DNA from 4 places in the Afipia sp. GW823-FHT06G09 genome. Region 3 is predicted to be linked to each of the others. Evidence: predicted binding sites of a transcription regulator. Region 3 holds the regulator's gene; each other region holds the start of a gene.

Region 1 (4,209 bases), on a different contig from region 3:
GTCGGCCTCAAGGTCGTGGCGTAAGAAAGATCAGCGCCAGCCCGCCAGTGTCACGGCATAATAGGTGGCTGCTGCGACCAGCGCAGCGGCGGGGATCGTGAAGATCCAGGCCCAGACGATCGAACTCGCCACATTCCAGCGCACCGCCGACACGCGGCGCGCTGCGCCGACGCCGACAATTGCGCCGGTGATGGTGTGGGTGGTTGAGACCGGGACGCCCAGGAACGTCGCGGCGAACAAGGTCGCCGCCCCGCCCGTCTCGGCGCAGAATCCCTGCATCGGCGTCAGCTTGGTGATGCGCAGGCCCATGGTCCGCACAATGCGCCAGCCGCCCATCAGCGTGCCGAGCGCCATCGCCGCCTGACACGCAATCACCACCCAGAACGGTACGCTGAACTCGCCTCCGAGATAGCCCTGTGAGTACAGCAGCACCGCAATGATGCCCATGGTCTTCTGCGCATCGTTGCCGCCATGGCCGAGCGAATACAGCGAGGCCGACGCGAACTGCAAGATACGGAACGCGCGATCGACCGCGAACGGCGTCGAACGCACCGCCGCCCATGACACAATCGCCGTCAGCAACAGGGCGAGCAAAAATCCGACCAGCGGCGAGAGCACAATCGCAAGCAGCGTTTTTGACAAACCGCTCCAGACCATGACCGAAGTCCCGGCCTTGGCCATGCCGGCACCGAGCAGTCCGCCGATCAGCGCATGCGAACTGCTGGACGGCATGCCGAGGCCCCACGTCACCAGATTCCACACGATGGCGCCGATCAGCGCGGCAAAGATCACATGCGCGTCGATCACCTCGGGATGGATGATCCCGGTGCCGATGGTCTGCGCCACATGCAGGCCGAACACGGCGAAGGCGATGAAGTTGAAGAATGCCGCCCATGCCACCGCGTATTGCGGCCGCAGCACGCGGGTCGAAACAATCGTGGCGATGGAGTTGGCGGCGTCATGCAGACCGTTGAGGAAATCAAACAGCAGTGCGACGGCGATCAATCCGACCAGGATGGGGAAAGCGAGCGAGGCGTCCACTGTGCGGTCCTGACCTTAAACCTGCTCGATCACGATGCTGTTGATCTCGTTGGCCACGTCGTCGAAGCGGTCGGCGACCTTTTCCAGATGCTTGTAGATTTCCGCCCCGACCACGAAGTCCATCGTGTTGCCGTCGCGGTGCTTGAGGAAAAGCTCCTTCAAGCCGATGTCGTTGAGATCGTCGACGCGGCCTTCAAGCCGCGTGATTTCCTCGGTCAAAGCGGTCAGCGTGGTGACGTTCGCGCCCATCGCCTGCATCAGCGGCACGGCCTTGCCGACGAGATTCGCGCACTGCACGAGGATGGCGCCGATCTCGCGCATCGGCGGCTCGAAGATCCGCACTTCGAAAAGCATCACCGCCTTGGCGGTCTGCTGCATCTGGTCGATGGCGTCGTCCATCGCCGTGATCAGATTCTTGATGTCGCCGCGGTCGAACGGCGTAATGAAGGTCCGGCGGACGGCGGTCAGCACTTCGCGCGTGATCTGGTCGGCGTCGTTTTCGAACTGGTTGACGCGCTGGCAGTAAACCGGGGTCTCCTCCCCGCCGCGCATCATTCCTTCCAGCGCTTCCGCCCCCTGCACCACTGCCTGAGAATGCCGGGCGAACAGGTCAAAGAACCGCTCCTCCCGCGGCAGCAACCTACGAAACCAACCAAGCATTGATCTTTCTCCGGCACGACAGAACGCGTCACATATCTGTCATAAACCGTTTCGCAGACCAACAGGCGAAAGCCCGGCGCCCAAACGCCGGTCATCCACTGATTTATCGAGGCAAAACGCTCGTGAAATCGGGCGCTTACAGCGATCGCTTGAAATAGTGGGCGATTTCACCGATCACGCCGCGACGGAAGGTGAGCACGCAGATCACGAAGATCGCGCCCTGAATCACCGTCACCCACTGGCCGAAGCCGGCCAGATACTGCTGCATGGCGATGATCACGAAGGCGCCGACCACCGGGCCGAACACCGTTCCGAGGCCGCCGACCAGCGTCATCAGCACGACTTCGCCGGACATGGTCCAGTGCACGTCGGTCAGCGAGGCGTTCTGCGCCACGAACACCTTCACCGCCCCTGCCAGACCCGCCAGCGTGCCGGACAGGATGAACGCCAGCAGCTTGTACTGGTCGGTCTTGTAGCCGAGCGAGATCGCGCGCTGTTCGTTCTCGCGGATCGACTTGAGCACCTCGCCGAACGGCGAGTTGATGGCCCGGTAGATCACGAGGAAGCCGAGCAGGAAAATCGCCAACACCACGTAATAAAGCGTGGTTGGCTTCGACAGGTCGAACACGCCGAACATCATGCCTTGCGGAATGCCCTGGATGCCGTCTTCGCCGTGGGTGAACGGGGTTTGCAGGTAGATGAAGAACAGCAGCTGCGACAGCGCCAGCGTGATCATCGCAAAGTAGATGCCCTGGCGGCGAATGGCGATCAGGCCGGTCACGACGCTGAGCGCGGCGGATGCCGCAACACCCAGAATGATCCCGATCTCGGGCGAGACGCCCCAGACCTTCAGGGCGTGGGCGGTCACATAGCCCGCGGTGCCGAGGAACATCGCATGGCCGAACGACAGCAGGCCGCCGTAGCCGATCAGCAGGTTGAACGCGCAGGCGAACAGCGCAAAGCACAGCGCCTGCATCACGAAGTAAGGATAGAGCCCGGTCAGCGGCACGACGGCCAGCAGGACCGTCATGATGACGAACGCGATCATTTCGTCGCTGGTGCGGCCCTTCACGGGAGCGGCGTTGTCAGTAATCGTGGTCATGTCAGTTCGCCCGCCCCGTCAGTCCAGTCGGCTTTACGAGGAGCACCAGCACCATCAGTACGAAGACCACGGTGTTGGACGCCTCGGGATAGAAATACTTGGTCAGGCCTTCGATCACGCCAAGCGCGAAGCCAGTGATGATCGAGCCCATGATCGATCCCATGCCGCCGATCACAACCACGGCGAACACCACGATGATGAGATCCGCGCCCATCAGCGGACGCACCTGATTGATCGGCGCCGAGAGCACGCCGGCGAGTGCGGCCAGCCCCACGCCAAGACCGTAGGTCAGCGTGATCATGCGCGGCACGTTGATGCCGAACGCGCGCACCAGCGTCGGGTTCTCTGTGGCGGCGCGCAGATAGGCGCCGAGCCGGGTGCGCTCGATCAGGTACCAAGTCGCAAGACAGACCACGAGCGAGAATACAACGACCCAGCCGCGATAGATCGGCAGGTACATGAAGCCGAGATTGACGCCGCCTTTGAGCAGATCGGGAATGGCGTAAGGCAGTCCGGACGAGCCGAAATAGTTCTGGAACACACCCTGGATGATCAGCGCCATGCCGAAGGTCAGCAGCAGGCCGTAGAGATGATCGAGCCCGGTCAGCCATTGCAGCATGGTGCGCTCAAGCAGGATGCCGAAGCCGCCGACGATCACCGGCGCGAGGATCAGCGCCCACCAGTAGTTGACGCCGAAAAGGTTCAGCAGGAAGTAAGCAACGAACGCACCCATCATGTAGAGCGCGCCGTGCGCGAAATTGATGATGTTGAGCATTCCGAAAATAACGGCCAGCCCGAGACTCAGCAGCGCGTAAAACGAGCCGTTGATCAGTCCAACCAGAAGCTGGGCGTAGAGAGCTTGCATCGTATCGATTCTTTCGCGCGCAGTTGGAGCGATATTGAGAAATGCCCGGCGGCGCAAAGCCGCCGGGCGAATTTGCGATTACTTCTTCACCAGCGGGCAGACGCTTTCCGACAGCGGACGGAAGGCCTTGTCCATGGGCGTCGTGCCGACGAGCTTGTAGTAGTCCCACGGACCCTTCGACTCCGACGGCTTCTTTACCTCGAACAGATAGGCCGGATGAAGTGCGCGGCCGTTAGGCTCGATCAGGCCCTTGCCGAACAGCGCGTCGTCGGTCGGCATGGACTTCATCTTCTCCACGACGGCCTTGCCGTCGTGCGGGTTGCCGCCGAGTGCCTCGAGCGCCTTGAAGTAGTGCATGAGACCGGCATAGACACCCGCCTGCACCATGGTCGGCATGGCCTTGTTCTTCATGCGCTCAGAATAGCGCTTGGAGAACTGTCGCGTGCTGTCGTTCAGGTCCCAGTAGAACGTCTCGGTGAAGTTCAGGCCCTGCGCAACATTCAGGCCGAGCGAATTGACGTCGCTGATGAACATCAGCATG
Region 2 (4,209 bases), on a different contig from region 3:
TTTTCGGATCGAGATCGCATTGGTCGTGTCGTCGGACCCCTGATCGATCACTTTCAGCGTATCGCCCTGTCCGAGGATGGCAGCTGTCACCTGCACGCCACCGGTGCCCCAGCCATACGGCATCGGCATCTCGCGGCTGGCGAACGGCACCTGATAGCCCGGAATGGCAATGGCCTTAAGGATGGCGCGGCGGATCATCCGTTTTGTTTGCTCGTCGAGATAAGCGAAGTTGTAAACGGGCGCGTTCATTCGGCGGCCTCCGCGAGCGAAACGTCACTCCCCTTCGCAGCCTCAAATTCCTTGCGCAGCTTCCGCAGCAAGCCGAGTTCGGACTGGAAATCCACATAGTGCGGGAGTTTCAAGTGCTCGACGAATCCCGTCGCCTGTACGTTGTCGGAATGCGACATCACGAACTCCTCATCCTGCGCCGGCGAGCGCGATTCTTCGCCCAACTCGCGCGCACGCAACGAACGGTCCACCAGCGCCATCGACATGGTCTTGCGTTCGCTCTGCCCAAAGGCAAGGCCGTAGCCGCGGGTGAAGCACGGTGCTTGCGTGTCCGAGCCCTTAAACTGATTGACCATCTGGCATTCGGTCAGCGTAATCGACCCGAGCGGCACCGCGAAGCCGGCATCTTCCGCGACGAACTCGACCTCAACCTCACCGAAGCGAATCTCGCCTGCGAATGGATGCGTCCGACCAAAACCGCGCTGGGTCGAATAGCCCAAGGCCAGCAGAAAGCCTTCGTCGCCTCTCGCCAGGTTTTGCAGGCGCAGGTCGCGATCCGCCGGAAAGCTCAGCGGGTCACGGGTCAGGTCTCCGACAGGTTGGTCGGTATCTGCCTCGGGTGAAGGCTCGATCAGACCGTCTGCGCCGAGAATATCGGTCACGCGCGGCATTGGCGCCTCGTCCACGTCACCCAGTGCTGGTTCCGGGATGGTCACGCCTTCGGTGAGTGATGGATCGAGCAGCCGATGGGTATAATCGAATGTCGGCCCAAGGATCTGCCCGCCGGGCACATCCTTGAATGTCGAAGAAATACGGCGTCGCACCTGCATGTTTGCGGTATCGAGCGGTTCGGTCGCACCAAAGCGCGGCAACGTCGCGCGGAATGCACGGAGCAGAAAGATCGCTTCGATCATATCGCCTCGCGCCTGCTTGATCGCCAGCGCGGCAAGTTCGCGGTCATAAAGTGAACCTTCGGTCATGACACGATCGACCGCCAGCGTGAGCTGTCCGGAAATCTGTCCTAAAGAAATATCAGGAATGGCGGGATCGCCACGCCGCTCATGCGCAAGCAGCCGATGAGCATTCTCAATCGCGCGTTCGCCGCCTTTAACAGCAACGTACATGGATCAGACCTCCTTCACAGCAACGATCGTGCTACGCGGCATCGCCACCAGTTCCGATCCGCAAACCAGCAGCAGATCGACACCCCGCGGAAACAGTGCGCGGTTGGCTCGCATCCGTCCGGGAAAGCCCGAAGGCAGCGCGCCCGCGCGCAATGTGGCCGAGCCACGAATACCGGGACCATTCAGCACCAGTTCCGGTCCTTCGGTGAGCGAATCGACCTGAACCACCAGCGTGGTCGAGCGATCCGGGTATTCCGGCGTTCCGAGCGCAAAGGTTTCAAAGTCCGGCAATGTTACGCCACCGTGAATCAATGCATAGCTCGCGTAAGATGCATCACGTGTCAGTGGCGCACCGGTGTGAAACCGCAGCCACGCATCAATTTCGGGCTCGGCAGAGAAGCGATCGTCCATCCAGATCGGCGTGTCATGATCGAACAAAGCCAGCGCAATAGCAGCCGTACCTGACATCATTGGAGATGGCGTATGGACAGGTTCGGCGATCGTGTGAACTGAACCGGGACGCGCCAGCGCATCCATCACACAGCGAAACACCGACTGCGACGACTGCACCGGATCGGCAAAGCCACCACCCGATCCGAGGCTGGCATGAAGTGTCATCGTCATCCCTCGCCTCTGACCAGAGTGTAGAAATCGACCCGCGTCGCCGCTGTCTCCGCCGCCTGACGGGATCGGGCGTCTTCGAGTTCGCGACGCAACGGCGCGATGATATTCTGTTCGACGTCGGCCTTGAATCCGGGGTTCTGGATCAGCGCATCGCACAGAGCGACCAGCCTCGCCTTTTCGCCATCCCGTCCCAGCACATAACCAAAGCCAAGTTCGCCCGAGGCCAGCCGCACCGCGGCGCGGCAAACGCTCGCCTCGCCGAGATTAAACGGGGCACCGTCGCCGCCGATCCGCCCCCGGATCATGACAAGACCGCTCTCGGGTTGCCGGGCAGCCTCGTGCGGCGGGAGATCGAATGCTTCGAGACAGGACAAAATCCGCTCTGTCGGCGTATGCGCCAGCACTGACATCGCGGCGCGACGACTGGTTTCCGATGTGACTGGCGGTTCTGTCATGTCCGGCTTGCCGATTCCAAGTTGTCTATGTTAGTAGACAACTTCGTAACGCAGCGCCATGACAAACTGGTGACATCGACATGATTTTCACAGCGTCCGGAACTGGCCGTCGAAAGACGCGGATACGTTCATGAGTTTGTCCGGAGAGCCAACGACAGGTGTCGCACTCTGGCGCCGCGTAGCGGATTCCATCGAGCAGGCCATTGCGGACGGAACCTATGCCCGCGATACGCGCCTTCCCGGTGAACTGGAGATTGCGGAAATCCATCGCGTCAACCGTCATACGGTGCGGCGTGCGCTGGCGGCGCTAGCCGAACGCGGCCTGGTCCGCGCAGAGCGCGGCAGCGGCACGTATGTGGAAGCCCCGCGCATCGCCTATCCGCTGCGCTCGCGAACGCGGTTCTCGGAAATCGTCGGCGCTGACGGGCACGAAGCCGACGGAAAGCTACTGCATTCATCGATCGAAGCTGCATCGCGGGATTTGGCGAAGCGCCTCGGCCTCAAGACCGGCGCTCCGCTGCTGCGCATCGATGCTCTGCGCACTGCGGACCGGATTCCGATTTGTGTTGGGACGAAGTGGATGAGCGCGGACCGCTTCCCCGGCGGCGCGAAAATCTACGAGAAACTGCGATCAACCACCAAGCTGGTGGCTCACTTCGGTGTGCGGGACTACCGGCGCGACTGGACCAAGATCACTGCCGCGATCGCAGAGGCCGGCGATGCCGCGCGGCTCGACCTCGCGCTGGGTCGTCCCGTACTGGTGGTAGACAGCCTCGATGTAGAACCGGACGGAAGGCCGCTGCTTACCTCACGCTCACGCTTTGCCGCCGAGCGGGTTCAGTTCGTCATCGAAAATCAATAGCTGAAGAATCAGGCCCGTACTTCGCCTGCCCGGCCAATAATGGCAAAGCGCAGCCGGCTTGAGATCAAGTCAATCACCGCGACCGCCACCAGGATCATCAGGATCAGGGTCGAAACCTTCTGCCATTCCAGTACGCGGATCTGCTCAGCCAGTTGCAGTCCGATGCCACCTGCACCGACGATGCCGATGATGGTGGCCGAGCGCGTGTTGGATTCGATGAAGTAGAGGATTTGTCCCGCAAGCACCGGAAGAACCTGCGGCATCAGGCCGAAGCGAATCTCCTGAAGCTTGTTTCCGCCTGCTGCGCGGATGCCTTCGACCTGCTTGCGGTCCGCCCCTTCAATAGCCTCGGAGAAAAGCTTTCCAAACGCGCCGAAATCCGAGGTCGCGATTGCCAGCACACCGGCAAACGGTCCGAGCCCCACAACATTGATCCATACCAGCGCCCAGATCAGTGTATCTACGCCCCGGATCGAATCCAGGAAACGCCTTACGGGAAAGCGAAGGAAAACCGACGGAATGATGTTTCGCGCCGCAAGCAGGCTCACTGGAAGCGCCAGCACCGCAGCCAGCAGTGTACCCAGAAAAGCGATGGAGAGCGTTTCCCCCATTGCCACCAAATAGGTCGGGAACGATGTGCCGGGATCGGGTGGAATCATCAGGGTGATGAACCAGCCGAGTTGCCTGAAACCGGTCACGAGACGGTCAACCGAAAACTCGAGATACCAGCAGCCGAAGAAAAACAGCGCAATCGCGGCCAGCGCGACAGCGAGGGTCTTCAGGCGGACAGTGTGCGATCCCCGGAAAAGGTCCGGATACTGAATCGCAAGCTCCTTCGGATCTCGGGTTTCGGGTGTCATGCGCGCTGATCCGATCCGAAAAGCCGCCCGCGCAACCAGCCGGTGCAGATATCGAT
Region 3 (4,209 bases):
ACCTGACCAAAACGATGGCGAACCTGCCGGTCACCATCAACAACTTCGTCCAAAGCCCCTACGATTACTGGAAACAGCTCGCATGGACCGGGGCTTTGCTTATCACCTTGACCGTACTTGCCCTTAACATTGGCGCGCGCATTCTTGGCGCCGAGAGGACATCGAAATGAACGAGCAGCTTTCTGTTAGCGTAGATATTCCTCGCGGGCCCGTGCCGGGTGTTGCCGGCCGGCTGGATGCGCGGCCCAAGGTGACTGCACGCGATCTCAATTTCTACTATGGCGAACACCACGCACTGAAGAACATCAACCTTGCTCTCGGCGAAAATCGCGTCACGGCGTTTATCGGTCCGTCGGGCTGCGGCAAGTCGACGTTGCTGCGCATCTTCAATCGCATGTACGACCTCTATCCCGGTCAGCGTGCTGTCGGTCAGTTGATGCTGGATTCGACCAACATTCTCGATCCGAAGCTCGATCTGAACCTGCTGCGCGCCCGGATCGGTATGGTGTTTCAGAAGCCGACGCCGTTCCCGATGACGATTTATGAGAACATCGCGTTCGGCATCAGGCTCTATGAAAAGATTTCGAAGTCCGAAATGGACGGCCGCGTCGAGGCCGCGCTGAAGGGCGGCGCGCTCTGGAATGAGGTCAAGGACAAGCTGAACGCCAGTGGGCTCAGCCTGTCCGGCGGCCAGCAGCAGCGCCTGTGCATCGCACGCACTGTCGCCGTCCGTCCTGAGGTCATCCTGTTCGACGAACCTTGCTCGGCGCTCGATCCGATCTCGACCGCCAAGGTCGAAGAACTGATCCAGGAACTCAAGGAGGACTACACGATCGCCATCGTGACGCATAATATGCAGCAGGCGGCGCGTGTGTCTGACAAGACAGCGTTCATGTATCTTGGTGAGCTGGTCGAGTTCGACGACACCAACAAGATATTCACTTCGCCGACCGATCGGCGAACACAAGACTACATCACCGGCCGCTTCGGCTGACGCGCATTCGCGGGAGAGACATACCATGGGTTCAGATCATACCGCCAAAGCGTTCGACGACGATCTTCAGGAGCTCAACCGGCTTGTTGCCGAGATGGGCGGCCTGGCTGAACGGCAGATCGTCGATTCCGTAGACGCGTTGATCCGGCGCGATGTCGCGCTGGGCAAGCGTGTTGTCGCCGCCGATCTCGAGATCGACAAGTTGCAGCATCTGATCGAAGAGCGTGCCGTGCTGACCATCGCTCGCCGTCAGCCGATGGCTGTCGACTTGCGCGAAATCGTCAGTTCGATGCGTGTTGCGACCGATCTTGAACGGATCGGGGATCTGTCAAAGAACATAGGCAAGCGCGTCGCAGCGCTCGATAGCGACTTCCATCCGCTGAAGCTGATCCGTGGGCTGGAGCACATGACCGACCTGGTTCAGTCACAGGTCAAGTCGGTGCTCGATGCCTATGCGGCGCACGATCTGCCTGCCGCGATGACCGTCTGGAAGGGCGACGAAGAGGTCGATGCAATCTGCACTTCTCTGTTCCGCGAACTTCTGACCTATATGATGGAAGATCCGCGTAATATCGGTTTCTGTATTCACCTGATGTTCTGCGCCAAGAATATTGAGCGTATCGGCGATCACGCAACCAATATCGCCGAGACGGTTTTCTACATGATCGAAGGCCAGCAAATGCTCGATCAACGTCCTAAGGGCGACATGACGAACTTTGCAACGGCCGCGTCAGGCAGTTAATTTGTACGACGAACTAAAGGACTGGAAATGAGCGCCCGAATTCTTGTGGTCGAAGACGAAGAAGCGTTGACCACGCTGCTTCGCTACAACCTGGATGCCGAGGGCTACGACGTCGAAACAGTCGCGCGCGGCGATGATGCGGATACCCGGCTCAAGGAGCATGTTCCGGATCTTATCGTGCTCGACTGGATGCTTCCGGGTCTCTCGGGGATCGAACTTTGCCGTCGGCTCCGCGCAAGGCCGGAGACCAAGCAGATCCCGATCATCATGCTGACTGCGCGCGGCGAGGAAAGCGAAAGGGTGAGGGGGCTCGCTACCGGAGCAGACGACTATATCGTCAAGCCGTTCTCGGTGCCGGAGCTGCTTGCGCGCGTGAAAGGATTGTTGCGGCGCGCGAGTCCCGAGCGCCTCGCGACGGTTCTAGCCTTCGGCGATATCGAACTTGACCGGGACCGCCGGCGTGTTGCCCGTTCCGGCCGTCCGATCGATCTTGGTCCGACCGAATATCGGCTTCTGGAGTTCTTCCTGGAGCATCCAGGGCGCGTCTTCAGCCGTGAGCAGTTGCTTGACGGCGTGTGGGGCCGTGACATCTATATCGACGAGCGTACGGTGGACGTGCATATCGGCCGCCTCAGGAAACTGCTGAATCTTGGGCGTGAGTCGGATCCGATCCGCACAGTTCGTGGCGCGGGTTATGCGCTCGACGATCGTTTCGCCAAGGCTGATTCACAGAACTGAGCCGCGGGCTAGCTGACCTTCATCTCGCATACGTGAGGTGTCGGTTCAGCCGCCTGCGGGCGGTCAGATCGCGTTGATGACTTCTCCGTCCTCCTTGACGAATCTGCCGATGTGGGGATTGGGCAGAATATCGAGCACCGCCTCCGATGGCCGGCATAGTTTGGTGCTTTTGGGCGTCACGACAATCGGCCTATTGATCAGGATGGGATGTGCGACCATCAGATCGAGAAGTTCGTCATCTGCCCACTTTGGATCGCCGAGCCCAAGTTCGGCATAGGGCGTGCCCTTCTCGCGCAGCAGCGCGCGCACCGAAATTCTCATCGCCGCAGTAAGCTCGAGCAACCTCGCGCGGGTGGGCGGGTGCTTCAGATACTCGATAATCTCCGGCTCGGCTCCGCTTTGCCGGATCATTGCAAGCGTGTTGCGTGACGTTCCGCAATCCGGATTGTGATAGATGGTAACGCTCATGGATGTATCCCGGCTCGCTTATCTGGGCTCTTCGACAGGCTTTGTACGTGGATGGCCGGATGGCGTCGAGCCTATTGGTTGACGGTTGCTTGTTTTATCAAGCCTCCAAGTCTACGCTCGTTGCGCTGGGCATTGCTTGGGATATTGAAATCGATGAGGCCGAGATTAGCCGATGTTGCGCGTATGGCGGGAGTGGACGTATCCACCGCTTCACGCGTGTTGCGCGGCGAGGAAAGCCAGCGCATTCGCCCGGAGACGCGCCAACGGATTCTTGAAAGCGCTCGTAGCCTGGATTATTCGCCGAATACGCTCGCGCAGAGTTTGCGGACCTCGCGCAGTCGAACACTCGGTCTTATCGTTCCCCAGCTCGACAATCCGGTGTTTGCGTCGGCTATTCGCGGTGCCGAAAAATCTTCAGCACGGCATGGCTATTCATTGCTGATCGCTCATAGGGAGTCAGGTGCGACCGACGCTGTGTATCATCGCCTGTCGCACGGCAATCGTGCTGATGGGCTGCTCGTCGCGAGTCTCGACGACGACAGTTTGTTGCGCGAAGAGCTTGAATCCACTCACACGCCTTTCGTCCTGCTGAACCGGCAATTGTCGGGGAGTCCTTATTGCGTCGTGCTGGACAGCCGCGCCGCTGCAGCGATTGCCGTCGATCATCTGGCGCAGATGGGGCACAGGCGGATTGCGCATCTTGCGGGCCGTCCCGGCGGATTCAATGCTGGCGAACGATTGGCCGGCTATCGCGACGGATTGAAGCGGCACGGTATTCCGTTCGATCCGAAACTCGTCGCCGTCGCTGGGTATACTGCGGAGGGTGGAGCGGATGCGATGCGCAGCCTTCTTGCGCTAAAGCCCACGGCTGTTCTTGGTGCGACGCTGGTCACCGCAGCTGGTGCGATGGCGGTGTTGCATGAAGCCGGTCTCCAAATCCCGCGCGACATATCGGTGGTGGGCCTGCACGACGCACCGGTGGCGACGATGCTCTATCCGCAACTGACGTCGGTGAAAATGCCTACGGAAGTGATGGGCGAAATTGCGTCCGATCTTCTGATCGACCTTTTGAATGGCGGTACACCGCAACCCGTCGCGCCATTAGCGCCAGACGGTCTGGTCATCCGCGCTTCCACAGGTCCAGCTCCACGCTGAAATTTTAGCTTGACCACTGGCGTAGTTTATACGACTTTTTGAACAAACGATTGCTCAAGCTACTTGTTCAATCGCCAGAAAACATAATGCGATCAGGGGAGTGCGCCGAGTG
Region 4 (4,209 bases), on a different contig from region 3:
GACAGAAGCACCGCTATTGCCGTTCCGGCAATACTCATTGCCAAGGTGTCCACCAGCGGCTTGAGCCACGCGCGCGCATTGGTGAAATCCGGCGGCATCGCCTCGCGGGCCAGCGTTAAGATGGCCGGAACCCCGTTTGCCAGGGTCCCGAAATCCAGAAGACCAACATACCAGAATGCAACCAGCACAATAGCGAGTACCGCAGCAACCTGGGCAGACTGCCGGATCCACGCCCGACTGTACTGATCGAGATAATGGTTTGTTGTGTTGATTGTGGTTGCGCCGAGCGTCGTCATCACGTCCTCACATCGCTCCGAAGTCGATTCCAAGCAACTTTCCCATATCGCGGATCACGTCGTAATCATTGTCCGTGATCGGGGCGAAACCGTCCGCCTTGAAGTTCTTCAGAACTGCGGGGTCCTTCAGGTTCACGAAAGTGGTGCGGATCTTGTCCTTCAGCTCCGGCTTCAGGTCGGAGCGCATCGTCCACGGGTATTGGGGATATTCCTTGCTGTAGGCGATGACCTTGACCTTGCCTGCGTCGACGAGCTTTCTCTCAAGAAGAGTTTTCCAGATCACCTCGGAAAGGCCCCCGACTTCCGCATTGCCGTTGGCGACATTCACCGCAACCGCATCGTGGCTGCCGACGAAGTGCTGCTGGTAATCGCGATCATTCACGACACCGGCTTCCGCCATCAACGTCTTCGGAATCAGATGGCTGGAGGTGGAAGCGCGATCGCCGAAAGCGACCTTCTTGCCCTTGATGTCGCTGAGCGAATTCACATTGGCATTCGCGTTGGCAATGACGACAGAGCGGTAAGTCGGCTTGCCGTCGCTGACCATTGCCGCAAACGGCTCGATATCGGCTTTGCCCTTGGCAAGCACGTACGAGAGCGGACCGAAATAGGCTATGTCGATCCGGCCGAAACGCATTGCCTCGATCATCGACGAGTAGTCTGTTGTCACAACCAGATCGACCTTCTTGCCCAGTTCCTTCTCGAGGTAGTCCTTGAGCGGTTGATTGCGCTTGATCAACTCGGACGCATTCTCATCCGGTAACAGTGCGACCTTTAAAGTCTCTGGATTCGGATTGGCGGCGTGGGCTGGCGCTGCCAGCCCCATGGCAAGGGCGGCAGCAATGGCAAATTTCAGCAGGCGGTTCATAGGGACATCTCCATCTCAGGCGTAAACGGTGGCTGGGCGTAGGCGGGGTTACTCGTCCGGCTGGGTGCGATTGGCTCACGGCGGTGCCCGGCGTATATCGCGGCGAAATTGTCGTCATTGAGCTCATCAGGAGCGCCGTCAAACACAACATGTGCACCGGCAAGGCCAATGATCCGGTCTGCAAAGCGCTGCGCGTATTCCAGCTGGTGCAGCGACACGATGGCGGTGATGCCGTCTTCTTTGCACACCTGGCGAAGCAGTTCGAGGATCTTCTCCGAGGTGGCGGGATCGAGGCTGGCGACAGGCTCGTCGGCCAGAATGATGTTGGGCTGCTGCGCCAGCGCGCGGGCAATCCCGACACGCTGCTTCTGGCCGCCAGAGAGCTGATCGACACGCGTCATGGATTTGTCGGCCAGACCGACGCGCTCGAGGCAGTGGAGAGCCAGTTCCAGGTCCGCGCGGGGCAGCGGGAAGAAACTGCGCAAGGTATTGTGATAGCCGAGTCGGCCGGTGAGGACGTTGGCGAGGGCCGTATGTCGCTCGATCAGCTGATGGTGCTGGAAAATGAGTGCCGTTCGGCGCCGGTGCTGGCGGAGTGCGCCGGTCGGGCCAAGGACACCGAAATCCGATGAGACAATCTCGCCGGAGGTAGGTTTAACAAGGAGGTTCAGGGAGCGCAAAAGTGTCGATTTCCCCGCACCCGACAGGCCGAGTAAAACGGAGAACTCGCGCTGGAAGAAATCGAGGGTGGTCGATCTGAGCGCCACCACTCCGCCTGAATAGGTCACACCGACATTTCTGAGCCGCAACACGTATTTGCGGTCGGTCTCGGCATCGCTGGGCTTCATGGATCACCATCTGTAATGTGAATGACGCAGAGATTGCGTTTCGCAATACAGTAGGGCTCGTGGATGACACTTCGATGTCAAGGTCGCGAAGGTTTTGTGACTCTATCCGTCAGTGAAGTGACCCTTCGCCGCGTGCAAGGCGGACGATGCTGCATTGCGGCAAGGTTGTTACATCCGCAAATGTCTCATTTCCGCGTTCAAACCTAGGTGCTTGTGTTGTGAATGGCGTCTCGTTCCGATGGGCGAGACGAACGGCAAAGTTCCACCCTTCTACGACCTTCGACTGTGGCGCGGAAGCCCGTCGCTGTTCGTGATCTGAACTTTCTACCGTATATCTGTGCCCCTTTAATGTTCAGGGGCCGAAATGTCCGACGCCGCCAGCCGCTCCATTGACGAGAACGGTCTTGCCTTCCAACGGTACCGGCACATGCGGATACGGTTGTAGCGGGTTGGGCGCGTCGTGCCCCAGATCGACCAGAAACTGCCACGCGGTGAGCAGCGACATTGGCGCCCCCGCAGCGTGCGCATGGTCGATCCCGGCCGGCTTGATCGCGACTTCGGAAGCCGGCACGCTGACATACTGGGCGTAAGCCCTGCTGTCGCCAGCGAGGCCCGAGGGAAATCGGACCATCGAATAGACCTCGTCACCCACGGAGAAACCTTCGACATCGCCGGCCACGGCCTCGACGACGCCGGAGATGTCGGTCCCGAGGATGAGCGGGAACGACACCCGCGGCTGCCATTCGGGCGGAAGCATCTTGTAGCCCTCACGCAGATACCAGTCGGGTGGATTGAGGCCGACGGCGTGAACCCGGACCAGCACTTCGCCTGGCTTCAACTCAGGCTTCGGGGCATCCTCATAGACCAGCACCTCGGGACTGCCGAACGCGTGCTGCCGGATCGCCTTCATTGTATCGGTCATCATAATCTCCTTTCGCCGTTCGGTGCTCAGACAGCGATATAATTCCAGTCCCGGCATTGATAATCTGCTCCAATGGCGCTTCAATAGTGCCATGAAGGAACAAATGCTTTTGGAGCGGTTGACCGGCCTGATCGCGTTTGCGCGTGCTGGCTCGATGGGTAGCTTCACCGCCGCTGCGCGCTCCCTGTCGATCTCGCCCTCGGCCGTCAGCAAGAGCATCCAACGTCTTGAGCGGCATCTGGGGGTTGCGCTCTTCACCCGCACGACCCGGTCGCTGGCGCTCACGGCGGAGGGTCGCGATCTGCATGAGCGAGCGCTGCGGCTGCTGGGCGAGGCGGAAGCGATCGAGCAGGCGGCGATGAGCGCGCGCTCGGAGCCGTCTGGCACCTTGCGGGTGGCGGCGTCGCTGCCGATCGGACTGCATGTGATCGCGCCCGCTCTGCCTGCGTTCCGAAAGCGTCATCCCAAAGTGACGGTCGATCTCAGACTGACTGACCGGATTGTGGACATCATCGAGGAAGGCATCGACGTCGCAATACGCATCGGCGATCTTGCGGATTCGCGCCTGTTGTCGCGGAGCCTTGCCCCGTATCGACTCTGCTGCTTTGCGTCACCCGCTTACCTTGCGGCGCGCGGCGCGCCACAGCACCCCGACGATCTGGCGGGGCACGACCTCGTCAACCTCCGCTATCAGAACACGGGTCAGAGCTTTTGGTGGCCCTTCCAGATTGGCGGCGAGGAGATCGAATTGGCGCCCACCGCCGGCATCGTCATCGACGTGAGCGATGCGGTCGCCGTCACGCTCGCGGCCGGCGGCGGCATCGGCATCAGCGCGACCTTCATCGCAGCGCCTTATGTCGAGCGCGGCGCGCTTGTCCCTGTGCTTGCCGCCTTTGCGGTCGAGCGACACAACATCACGGCCGTGTGGCCCGAAAGCCGCCGCGCAAATCCTGCCGTGCGTGCTTTCCTGGACCTGTTGCAGGACGTTTTCCAAGAGCGGCTGACGGCCACGGCGAGCCTGTCGGAAGAAGGGCGCCACGCTGCCGGCCCACAGGCGACAGCGAACGGTTCTTAGGGACGAACATCGCGATAGACGCTAACCCCTACTGCGGCCCACATGGGTATACTGCTGGACGGGTAGCCCAGCACTACCGGCTTGGTTATCCACGACTGCGAGGAGCAGGCCGAGCGCCTCGATGGATCCCGGCGCTCGCTTTTTTGCGGCCTGCTCGGGAGCGGTGTTTTGTTCGCAAAGCTGTCAGGCGACCTCCCGTC

Evidence for each region. The regulator PhoB, encoded in region 3, activates phosphate uptake and scavenging genes when phosphate is short. The targets are predictions, from matches to a motif close to TGTCATNNANCTGTCAT.
Region 1: AC1Q67_RS19010 (DUF47 domain-containing protein) is a predicted target of PhoB. The motif match lies at 1,728-1,744, and genes of this name have one in related genera.
Region 2: phnF (phosphonate metabolism transcriptional regulator PhnF) is a predicted target of PhoB. The motif match lies at 2,490-2,506, and genes of this name have one in related genera.
Region 4: phnC (phosphonate ABC transporter ATP-binding protein) is a predicted target of PhoB. The motif match lies at 2,076-2,092, and genes of this name have one in related genera.

The regions. Positions count from the first base shown of each region.
Region 1 covers NZ_JBXAHF010000004.1:456,944-461,152, reverse strand. The annotation lists gene sugE (quaternary ammonium compound efflux SMR transporter SugE) at 1-24, shown strand, start outside; gene AC1Q67_RS19015 (inorganic phosphate transporter) at 31-1,041, opposite strand; gene AC1Q67_RS19010 (DUF47 domain-containing protein) at 1,057-1,701, opposite strand; gene AC1Q67_RS19005 (branched-chain amino acid ABC transporter permease) at 1,838-2,803, opposite strand; gene AC1Q67_RS19000 (branched-chain amino acid ABC transporter permease) at 2,805-3,668, opposite strand; gene AC1Q67_RS18995 (ABC transporter substrate-binding protein) at 3,747-4,209, opposite strand, start outside.
Region 2 covers NZ_JBXAHF010000004.1:369,369-373,577, reverse strand. The annotation lists gene AC1Q67_RS18590 (alpha-D-ribose 1-methylphosphonate 5-phosphate C-P-lyase PhnJ) at 1-249, opposite strand, end outside; gene AC1Q67_RS18585 (carbon-phosphorus lyase complex subunit) at 246-1,352, opposite strand; gene phnH (phosphonate C-P lyase system protein PhnH) at 1,356-1,970, opposite strand; gene phnG (phosphonate C-P lyase system protein PhnG) at 1,973-2,431, opposite strand; gene phnF (phosphonate metabolism transcriptional regulator PhnF) at 2,562-3,293, shown strand; gene phnE (phosphonate ABC transporter, permease protein PhnE) at 3,302-4,153, opposite strand; gene phnE (phosphonate ABC transporter, permease protein PhnE) at 4,150-4,209, opposite strand, start outside.
Region 3 covers NZ_JBXAHF010000005.1:335,472-339,680, reverse strand. The annotation lists gene pstA (phosphate ABC transporter permease PstA) at 1-170, shown strand, start outside; gene pstB (phosphate ABC transporter ATP-binding protein PstB) at 167-994, shown strand; gene phoU (phosphate signaling complex protein PhoU) at 1,020-1,736, shown strand; gene phoB (phosphate regulon transcriptional regulator PhoB) at 1,764-2,474, shown strand; gene arsC (arsenate reductase (glutaredoxin)) at 2,538-2,942, opposite strand; gene AC1Q67_RS22480 (LacI family DNA-binding transcriptional regulator) at 2,922-4,097, shown strand.
Region 4 covers NZ_JBXAHF010000006.1:220,718-224,926, reverse strand. The annotation lists gene phnE (phosphonate ABC transporter, permease protein PhnE) at 1-296, opposite strand, end outside; gene phnD (phosphate/phosphite/phosphonate ABC transporter substrate-binding protein) at 304-1,164, opposite strand; gene phnC (phosphonate ABC transporter ATP-binding protein) at 1,161-2,012, opposite strand; partial or broken gene AC1Q67_RS24060 (NADP-dependent oxidoreductase) at 2,374-2,937, opposite strand; gene AC1Q67_RS24055 (LysR family transcriptional regulator) at 3,026-4,009, shown strand; gene AC1Q67_RS24050 (ATP-binding protein) at 4,193-4,209, opposite strand, start outside.